DNA from 2 places in the Dyadobacter chenwenxiniae genome. Region 1 is predicted to be linked to the other one. Evidence: riboswitches for the same ligand, from Rfam matches in the RefSeq annotation. Region 1 holds a riboswitch; the other holds the start of a gene.
The links. Region 1 has a riboswitch for S-adenosylmethionine ahead of MUK70_RS29640 (homoserine O-acetyltransferase family protein). Riboswitches for the same ligand answer to the same signal wherever they lie in the genome.
Positions count from the first base shown of each region.

Region 2: another riboswitch for S-adenosylmethionine. It lies ahead of MUK70_RS02865 (cysteine desulfurase family protein); the one in region 1 lies ahead of MUK70_RS29640 (homoserine O-acetyltransferase family protein).

Region 1 is NZ_CP094997.1:6,904,175-6,909,523, reverse strand. It holds gene MUK70_RS29650 (PQQ-dependent sugar dehydrogenase) at 1-922, shown strand, start outside; gene MUK70_RS29645 (glycerophosphodiester phosphodiesterase) at 1,056-1,826, shown strand; gene MUK70_RS29640 (homoserine O-acetyltransferase family protein) at 1,879-2,928, opposite strand; SAM riboswitch class I at 3,052-3,159, opposite strand; gene MUK70_RS29635 (M20/M25/M40 family metallo-hydrolase) at 3,299-4,228, shown strand; gene treA (alpha,alpha-trehalase TreA) at 4,240-5,349, shown strand, end outside.
Region 2 is NZ_CP094997.1:691,316-696,664, reverse strand. It holds gene MUK70_RS02875 (EamA family transporter) at 1-261, shown strand, start outside; gene MUK70_RS02870 (hypothetical protein) at 604-855, opposite strand; gene MUK70_RS02865 (cysteine desulfurase family protein) at 912-2,090, opposite strand; SAM riboswitch class I at 2,266-2,359, opposite strand; gene MUK70_RS02860 (HEPN domain-containing protein) at 2,550-2,969, shown strand; gene MUK70_RS02855 (hypothetical protein) at 2,948-3,313, shown strand; gene MUK70_RS02850 (sulfatase) at 3,387-4,808, opposite strand; gene MUK70_RS02845 (sulfatase) at 4,821-5,349, opposite strand, start outside.

The DNA of each region.
Region 1 (5,349 bases):
AGATGCTGAGGATAAAACGCCTGAGCAGGAAAATATGAAGCTGGCTTTTGATTATCTGCCTATTGGAAAAGATTTCGCGGCTGCACTTTCCGGCACCAGCCACGGGAACCTGCGCTATGCGGCAACCGAGACATTTTACGCTTCCCTGGATTGCAAATCCTGCCATACCATGGATTCCAAGTCCATAGGGCCCGCTTTGAAGGAGATTTCAAAACGTTATGCGACAAAAAACGGCGCGGCAGATTTGCTTTCCGACAAAATCATTAAAGGCGGCAGCGGCAATTGGGGAACCTATCCAATGCCCCCGCATCCTAATCTGACCACGGCGCAGTCCCGCGAGCTGGCTGGCTACATTCTCTCCCTAACCGGCGAAAAACCCGTATTGGCAACGCAAGGCAACATTAACCTCGAAGAACACGTAGGACAAGGCACCGAAGGTGCATATGTGCTGGCAGCAAATTATACGGATAAAGGCGCAAACGGCATTGAACCATTAAAGGGAAGCGCTTTTGTAGTTTTGAAAAACCCATTGGTTCAGCTGGAAGATTTTGAAAAAGGCAATGTAAGCGTCTCTATCGGCACAAAAAACAATGGATTCGTAACCTCAGTCCCGGCGGGGAACGGCAAGTTTGTAAGCTTTACGAAGATTGATCTGAACCACATTAAAAAAATAAAATTTCGGATACAGGAAGAGGGCGAAGGCGGAATATTGGAAATCCGGCAGGGAAGCGTCGACGGGTCATTATTAGGTTCGATAGCGATAGCCGGGGTGAAATCAAAAGACCTTAAAAGGGAGTGGAAGGAGCTGCGGGCAGACATCAAACCCACCACCGGACAGACCGATATTTTTCTGGTTTTCACAAATCCCGATAAGAACGAAAAACTGCTTTTTTACATTGACTGGATGCTTTTCGAAAGATAATGCTTCCTGAAAATTAACATTAAGCTAACACCGCTGAGCGAAACAAGCTTTAATTTTCGAATCTGCTTTGGATTTCGGTTCAGGGTAAATCCAGGTTAATGTGTTCTTTTTATATAAGTCCAAATTCGAAAAAATGAAAAAATTCTTATCCATTATTGCAGTTGGTTTGCTTAGTCTGACCGCTTTTGAAAGCATGTCTCAAAACAAAAATAAAGTCATAGCGCACCGTGGCGCCTGGAAAAATACGGGCGTAACCGAAAATTCCATCGGCGCATTGGAACATGCGATCAAGCTGGGCTGCTATGGGAGCGAATTTGACGTGCATATGTCGGCCGATTCCGTGATTTATGTCCTTCATGATCATTCAATTAAAGGAACGCACATAGAAAAAACGAATTCCCAGGAGCTTTCGCAGATCAAATTGGAAGACGGTACGGCATTGCCAACTCTGGAAGCTTACTTGAAAGCGGGTGCGAAACAAAAGAAAACGCGGTTAATCCTTGAAATAAAAACCTCTTCTATGGGCAAAGAACGTTCGCTGGCATTGGCCACGAAATGTGTGGAAATGGTGAAGAAATTGAAAGTGGAAAAGATTACGGATTACATCGCATTTGACTTTGACGTTTGTAAAAAAGTAAAAGAACTGGCTCCAAAAGCACATGTGGAATATCTGAACGGAGACAAAACACCGGACGAAATTCAAGCTGCAGGCCTCGACGGCATTGATTATAACCAGGGCGTATTGAAGAAAAAGCCGGAATACATTGCCGCTATCCGTGACAAAAAACTCACTACTAACGTCTGGACAGTGAATGATGAAGAATCAATGAAATGGTTTCTGGAAAAAGGCATTGATTACATCACAACCAATGAGCCGGAACTGCTTTTAAAAATCACGAAGTAAGATTGAGACAAGTCCAGACTTTCCAAGTTTTGAAAACTTGGAAAGTCTAATGCTAAATCCTCGCGGTTTGCAACTTGCCATTTGTTTCCTGCCAAGCTCTGATTACTTGTGTTAACTGCTTATATTCGATCAAAAAGCCGTCGTGGCCATATAGGGAATCAATTTCCTGGAAAACAGCGTCCGGAATGTGCCGGGCCACAAATTGCTGTTCGGATAATGGGAAAAGCAGGTCGGATTTGATGCCCAACACCAATGTTTTGGCCTTGACCAACCCCAATGCATGCACAATTCCGCCGCGATTACGGCCCACATTATGCGAATCCATGATCTTGGAAAGCGTCCAGTACGAATAAGCATTAAACCGTTTCACAAACTTATCGCCCTGGTATTGCTGATAAGACGATGCCCTGAAGTCATCAATCTGATCCGGATTATCACGCGCCTGTGTAAAGTTATAAGTGTCGTAATTTCTGTATGAAAGCAGTGCAATGGACCTCGCAGCGCGCATGCCCATGCTTCCCGCCTCATCCGTGCCATCATTAAACGTCGGGTCCGCCTCGATCGCCATCCGCTGGGATTCATTGAAAGCAATGCCCCAGGGCGAATGCAGCGCATTGGAAGCAATCAGGATCAATTCCTCAAAAAGGTCCGGCACTTCCACCGCCCATTCCAAAGCCTGCTGGCCACCCAGCGAGCCGCCTATACAAAGCTTGATTTTCCTGATCTCCATTTCCTGCCGCAGCAAATCCATGGCACCAACCACATCGCGGACTGTAATGGTCGGGAATGTTCTGTAAAACGGTTTGTGCGTACGCGGATTAATGCTCAGCGGACCCGTTGAGCCATAAGCTGAACCCAGCACATTCACACAAACGATGAAATATTTGGCAGGATCAAAAAACTTGTCATCCCCTACCAGGCCATCCCACCATTCTGCTGCGTTAGAGCTGCCGGTTAGTGCATGACAGATCCAGACAATGTTGTTGTTATCAGCGTTTCGCGTTCCATAAGTGGTGTACGAGAGCTCGAAGCCCGGCAGTTCACCACCCATTTCCAGCGCGTAGGCGTAAGGATATTTAAATGTTTTTTGTTCCGCTTGCATAGTGCCAGAGCACAGGTTTTAATTCAAAGATTTAACAGACTGCTCCGTGGAATGCACAGGGCAGATGCGAGAATAAAGCCATCCGGCTTACGGAAATTTCTAACTGTAAGTTCACGCGAATTGAGTTTATATCTCCTAATAACTTAGGTGGGAATTAGCACCTTTCTCCATCGTGGTAGCAGGTTGCCAGAGGTTCATTGAGCCCATTCTCTCGCCTCTTCTTTATAAATCAATCGCACACTAGGTGAAGCAACTGACTTGATGCTGCAATATTAAGCGCAGATGCCTGAAAATGCAAATAAAAGCGCAAATTCTATTTTGCAGGGGATGTAGGGCGGTTTATCTTTGCCCTTTAATGCTACTCTGTTCAATGAAAAAATACTTAGTCCTCCTTTGTTTTGTTTGCCAAAATGCTTTTGCCCAGCTGCCCTCTCCCGATAATATTTCCAGGCACGTTTACAAGCTTGCGTCGGACAAAATGCAGGGCCGCGGAACGGGCAGCAAGGAGAACAAAAAAGCTGCAAAATACGTGGCGAAGCAATTCAGAAATTACGGACTTCAACCAAAAGGAACAGACGGTTATTACCAGCCATTTACAGCGAAAATCAAACGCGTCGTGGTGCCGGACAGCTTACGGGAAACCAATAATGTGATCGGCTTTCTGGATAACGGGGCTGAGCATACCATTGTAATCGGTGCTCATTTTGATCATTTAGGCTTGGGAAAACAGGGGAGTTCAAAGGCTGAAAAACCCGAAGGACAGATCCACAACGGAGCCGATGATAATGCTTCGGGCGTTGCAGGATTGCTGGAACTTGCCAGATATTTCTCCGAAAACGACGTAAAAGAGCCTTATAACTTCCTGTTTATTGCATTTGGCGCAGAGGAACTGGGTTTGCTCGGCTCGCGCCATTTTGTAAACAATCCTACATTGCCATTGGATAAAATCAATTTCATGTCCAATATGGATATGATCGGTCGTTATGATGCTGGCCGCGGCGTGGGGATCGGCGGCTTTGGAACGAGTGAAGAATGGCCTGAGATATTCAAGAATGTCAAAAATGAAACCAAGTTTTTCACAGACAAGGCAGGAAGCGGCGGCTCGGATCATGGATCTTTTTATGCCAAAAACATCCCGGTCCTTTTCTTTCACACAGGCGGACATGATGATTATCACAAACCAACCGACGATCCCGAAAAAATAGATTATAACGCTGCGGCAGGCATTTTAGGCATTCAAATTCAACTCATAGAAAATGCTATGAAGCTGCCCAAACTTACATTTACCACAGTCCTCTAACCACAATAAATTTGTACGGATTCATTGCACCAACTTTCACGTATGGTCAGTCACATGTTTCTCCGGATGACTTGTATGGGACGCTTTTCCGTGATATCCAGCACAGTCATATTTTTAAGGATTCCAAAACCTTCGCCGATGCGATCCCCCTGGAAGATCCCGTCCTGATCATTGAAAGATATCACCACGAAAAGGGCGAACCGGATTTCGACCTGCAAACATTTGTGAGTGCAAATTTCCGGATGCCTGTGCACATTAAGTCCACTTTTAAGGCAGACAAAAGCTTATCCACTTCGGAGCATATTAAAAGGCTTTGGCCTGTTCTGACCCGTCAGCCCGAAAACCAGGAACGCGGCGGTTCCCTGATCCCGCTGCCATTTCCCTATGTTGTCCCTGGCGGGCGGTTCCGGGAAATCTATTACTGGGACAGCTATTTCACAATGCTCGGCCTGAAAGAATCCGGGAGAACGGATCTGATCGAAAGCATGGTGAACAACTTTGCATATCTGATCGACAGCTTTGGCTACATCCCTACCGCCAACCGAACCTATTATCTGACAAGGTCCCAACCGCCGTTTTTCTCACTAATGGTCCGTCTATACAGTGACATGGCCGGGAAGAAAATCCTGAAACGCTATTTGCCCCAGCTCCAAAAGGAATACGATTATTGGATGCAGAGCGACGGCCCTGCGCATGAACCGTTCACAGCACACAGACGGCTTGTAAAACTGCCCGACGGCGTGCTGCTGAACCGATATTGGGATGATAAGGCCACACCTCGTCCCGAATCTTACCGGGAAGATGTTGAATTAAGTGTTGAAGCAGCGGAGCGATTTCAAACGGAGCCTGATGCCGTCTTCAGGCACATCAGGGCAGCTGCCGAATCGGGATGGGATTTCAGCAGCCGGTGGTTTGCGGATGAAAACGATTTTGCAAGCATTCACACCACAGACATTCTACCCGTTGACCTGAACTGCCTGATGCACCACCTCGAAAAAACGCTGGCCGAGGCTTATTTGCTGAATGATAATTCGGGCATGCATTTGATTTATGAGGAAAAAGCCCGCTTGCGAAGCGCTGCCATTCAGACCTATTTCTGGGATGAGTCGCGCAATTATTTC
Region 2 (5,349 bases), 960 kb from region 1:
CTGGCAACGACTTATCTGATCATATTCGGATCAATCGCTGGTTTCAGCGCTTATGTATGGCTTCTCAAAGTGCAGCCGGCTACGAAAGTGAGCACATATGCATATGTGAATCCCGTTGTAGCAGTGCTCTTAGGCATATTTTTCGCGAATGAATCCATTTCCGTGCTCCAAATCGCAGGGCTGGTCATCATCCTTGGAAGCGTGCTTTTGATCAACCTGCACAAGTATCGCAAGCCGAAAGAAGCTGTTTCTGCTTACTAAGGCGATTCCAGTTACATGCCTCCGGCATTCGGAACTGCCTGGGCCGGGCGATTTTTGCTACCGATATTTTATGCCTCCGGCATTGGCTTAATGCCTGGGTGGACGATTTTCCTACTGAAATTTTACGCCTCCGGGATTGAAACTGCCTGGGCGAGGCAATTTTCTACCGAAATTTCATGCCTTTGGCATTTGGCTTAATGCCTGGGCGGACGATTTTCCTACCGAAATTTTATGCCTCTGGCATTGGCGTTCCGCTAGTGCCGGAGGCACGAAATATTGGTAGCAAAGATAAATAAGAGAAAATGGAAATCCCGGAGGGATGTAACTGCATCCTATACTTTATTAACAAAAGCTTGCATCTGTGATCTGCTCCACATCGGAAATATCCCTGTTTGTTCTGATCAGGGCAAAGATCCGTTCGAAGTCTATGAGTTGAGAGGCTTCAAACGCGATTACGCCTACGAACTCTCTTCCTTTACTGATGAAATTGAGGTGTTTAATCCTCGCACCTTTGACTGATTCTACTATGGAGGTGATTTTGTGAAGGTTTACAGCATTTCTGTAAATGATTTTCAGGAAAAAGATCTTGCTCATATTAATTGTTTCTGGCTAATGGATGTTTGATGATTCTCGCAGAAAGCTTTTCAGGCTTAATTTGCTAATTCGTAATGAAAACGTGAATAGCTGTTGTGCGCAACAGGATCAGTATGATAAATGCCCACAATGGCTCGGACGATATGGTCGATCTCGTCAAATGTGTTGACCTTGCTAAATGAAAAACGGATATTTTCTTTATCCTTTTGACAAGGAAGCGCGGTGATGACATGCGAGCTGCCCTGGCTGGAACAAGCACTGCCGCCAGAAACGGCAATTCCCAGATTATCAAGGCTTTTAACCAAACTTCCCGCAGCCAGACAAGGGAAGGAAACATTGAGAATGTTTACCAGGCTGTTTTCAAGCGAATGGCTTTCCCCATTGTAACAAATGCCGTGCACGCCGCTGATCGCCAGCTTTGAAACCATATATTGTTTCAACTTACAAATTTTGTTGTGGTTAGCTTCAAGGTCGCGGTAAGCCACTTCAAGCGCCTTCGCCAGTCCTACAATGCCCGTAACATTTTCTGTTCCGCCCCGCTGCCCTTTTTCCTGGCCGCCGCCAAAGATCTGCGCCTTGATGCGGTGTTTTTTATTGATATAAATAAAACCAGCCCCTTTTGGTCCGTGAAACTTGTGCGCGGAACCCACCAGAAAATCGATAGTCGTCTGGCTCAGATCGAACCATTGCTTTCCGATTGTCTGGGTGGTGTCCGTGAAAAAAATAGAATCATAACGTTGAGCAAGTTTATTGATCGCATGGATATCTGTCAGATTTCCAATTTCATTATTGCCGTGCATCAGACAAATCAATGTCTGGGGATTGGCTCTTAAAAGGTTTTCGAGATGATACAGGTCAACATTGCCGCGCTCGTCCAGCTTCACAAAGCTGGTTTCGATGTCGCCCGCTTTTTCGCGCTGGAGAATCGTTTGCAAAACGGCTTTATGTTCAATTTTGCTCGTCACAACATGGTTAATGTCATAGGTCTCAATGGCACCTGAGATCGCGAGATTGATGGCCTCGGTTGCGCCGGAAGTAAAATAGATTTCTTCCGCAGATGCATTTAAGACTTTTGCAACCGTCTTTCGGGCATCATCCACAGCATCTTTCACCTTCCTGCCAGCCCAGTGGGTCGAGGAAGGATTGCCAAAGGTTGCGGTAAAAAATGGGAGGATAGCTTCAATCACTTCCGGATCCAGTGCAGTTGTGGCGGCATTGTCGCAATAAATTTCCATGTTGATCTAAGTGTTAAATTTCAATATTCAGTTTGTCAATTTCCAAATGCCGCAACTTTCCTGAGTAGTCCACACCGATTCGGCCAAACGCGAAACCGCCATAGACATTCCCGGACAAGCTTTTGGCTTTCCTTAACTCGATTTTACTCTGTTTACTCCGGTGGTTGGATTCTCAGATTTATCATTAGAATTAGGTTGGGGCACCTTAAAAAGTCATAGGTTGCCAGAAGATCATAGAGCCTAACCTCTCCCTTCCTTCTTTATAAATCTACTAATTCGATAGACAAAGATTGAATAAAGATTTTAAGAATGCAAGCGGAAGGAAAAAATTTGTTTTGAGCGACCGCAGATTCAATGATATCGACCTAAGAATCAATGCTTGGAACCTTCGGCTTATTGAGCGGCTCTAAGTGTGAATGTTATTGCTAGCTTGCAGTTACAATTCATGACACACTAGCATTGGCAACTTTAACAGAACTTAAAACACTAGCACTGATCAGGCTTAAAGAAGCGCAAGCTTTATACAATAATGGCTATTATGAAGGCGCTTATTACGTGGGTGGTTATGCGGTTGAATTAGGTTTAAAAGCTGCCATTTGCAAAAATCTCAATGTAAATATCTTTGATAGGAAGGAGGTTTCTGGTAGTTGTTTGAAAGCTTTTCTGACCCATGATCTTTCCGATTTGACCGTTCTGGCAGGTCTAAAACCTGAGTTGAACATTTTAATTAAAGAAATTAATTCCTTCAACATAACCTGGTCTATCGTTTCTGATTGGAATGAACAAAGACGTTATCAATCTGGTTGTCCAGGACAGAAGGCCAAAATTTTCTTGGATTCTGTAAACATTGTAATGATATGGATAAAGCAACATTGGTGAAAAGGTTGAAAGAAGCTTTTGTTGAAAAGAGGAACGCAGGATTGCTTGTAGACGCGATCGGTCTTGTGCCCGCATATCACGGTGCCGTTGATGATTGCTACACACTGGGTGTAAGTGCGCCATCATTAAAAGACATACATGTTTACGCCAAAATGGGCGCAATCATCGATATTCTTTTCGAATGTCTGACATCGGAAGAAAGAGCGTTTATCGACCGTGTACGCGTTTTCAACAATGTTGAAGAGCTTGAATCTGCCAAAGAAAATGAATTTGAAGAATATCCATACGAGGGTTATGACTCCTATGCCAGAGCGCCCAAAGCTGAGTTATATGAGGTTGCTTAAACACTTGGTTTCCAAAAAGATCTAACAGACGAACTATACACTTATGCATAAAAAAGGCCCTGACAGGCCTTTTTTACTTTGTATCGGGATAGCCTTTTTGTAAGAGCATCGACATTTCGTTTACTGTGATGATGTAGGTGCTTTCTTTGGCCAGGTTCGTAAATTCGTTTGGGTCTTTCTCGTGATCATATAATTCAACGCCGGCTTTTCCTCCGTCCCATTCCGTGTAGCGGAAGCGTTCGGTGCGGACGCTACGGCCGAAGATTTGGTTGCGCCGCACTTGGGTATATGCAGCTTTGTCCCAAATTGCATCGGGGTTTTTGAGCAATGTTGTCAGGCTCTTACCGCCTAGCTTTTGTGTAGGCGTCAATCCGCAGAGCTCTGCTAATGTAGGGTAAATGTCGAGGAGTTCGACGGTTCTGCCAGAAGCTTTTCCCTTCGTTCCGCCTGGAACCGACACGATGAGCGGAACACGTGCCGAATTTTCAAACAGACTCTGCTTCATCCATTGACCGTGCTGGCCAACATTATAACCATGGTCGCTCCACAAAACAATGAGCGTTTTATCCGTCAATTTCAAACGGTCGAGCTCGTCTAGTACACGTCCCACCTGCGCGTCCATGAACGTTATTGTCGCATAATAAGCCCTTAATGCTTCTTTTCTTTCCGCAACGGACAAACCCCAGTGGGATGGTTTGGTGGAAATCGCAGCTTCGGGAATGTCATCCTGGTCATTTTCGATTTCTTTGGGAAGCGGGATGGTGGCCAGCGGATATTGGTCGAAATATTTCTTTGGCGCTACGTAAGGCGAGTGCGGACGATAAAATCCAACGGCCAGAAAAAACGGCTCATTTTTCTTTTCCTTTAACAACTTGATGGCTTCGCTCGCCACCATGCCATCGGTTTGCTCCTCGTCCGTCCCTTCGCTGGCATGCCAGGCTAATGCGCTTCCCAGGCCGCGGTCGGGGGTCAGATTCTTGACCAGCGGTTCTTCTGTTTTATCGCGTCCTTTCGGGTTTATTTTATTGTCCCAGGAAATAGGGTCATCGAGTCCGTCAGTTCCAATCTGGCCGGGAACTCCGTAATGGTAGATTTTGCCGACGCGGGCGCTGTAATAATTGTTGTTTTTAAACAACTGCGGCAACGTTACCACATCCGGCAAAATCTTGCGGAAGTGGGTTTGCAACTCGTAAATCTTTGTAACATCCGGTCTTTGACCAGTCAAAAGGGATGAGCGGCTTGGGCTGCACAACGGAAATTGCGTGTAAGCCCTGTCAAATTTGACGCCCCGCCTGGCCAGGCGATCGATATTTGGTGTTTTTACATATTTGTTACCATAACAACCCAGATCCGTATTGAGGTCGTCGACTGCGATGAAAAGCACATTCAACTTCTTTGCATTGCCTTCTTTCTCATCCAAAGCGAAACTTTTTTGAACATTAAACCCGGAAAATGAGCAAACCAGCAATGCGGAAAATACGTATCGTTTTATCATTGGTTATGGAATTTATTCTTTGCCCTCTTTTACTGTCGGGGCGTCTTTCTTGTTGATAGCAGGCAATGATTTTGCCAGTTTAATTTTTTCAGCTGAATATTTTTGAACCTTAGCCAGATTCTTGAATTCCTGAGGATCATTTTCGTGGTCGTACAATTCCTCAGAACCATCATTGTAACGTATATAACGCCACTTTTCAGAGCGAACAGCATGGTTACCAAAGCCATGAGTTGTAACCGAAGGGTGCTCCCAGGTGGCCGAAGGATTTTTCAAAAGCGGCACAATGCTGTTCCCTTCCAGCTCTTTTCTGGCGGGCAAATTACACAATTCTGCCAGAGTTGGGTAAATATCCAACAGATTCACGGTCCTTTCCGACACCGAATTTACCTTCGAAAGTCCGGGCGCATACACGATAAGCGGAACGCGCGACGCCTCTTCCCATAAAGCAAACTTGCGCCAATGTTCCTTTTCACCCAAATGCCAGCCATGATCACCGAAGAAAACGATGATCGTATTTTTGGCATATTCACTATTTTCCAAA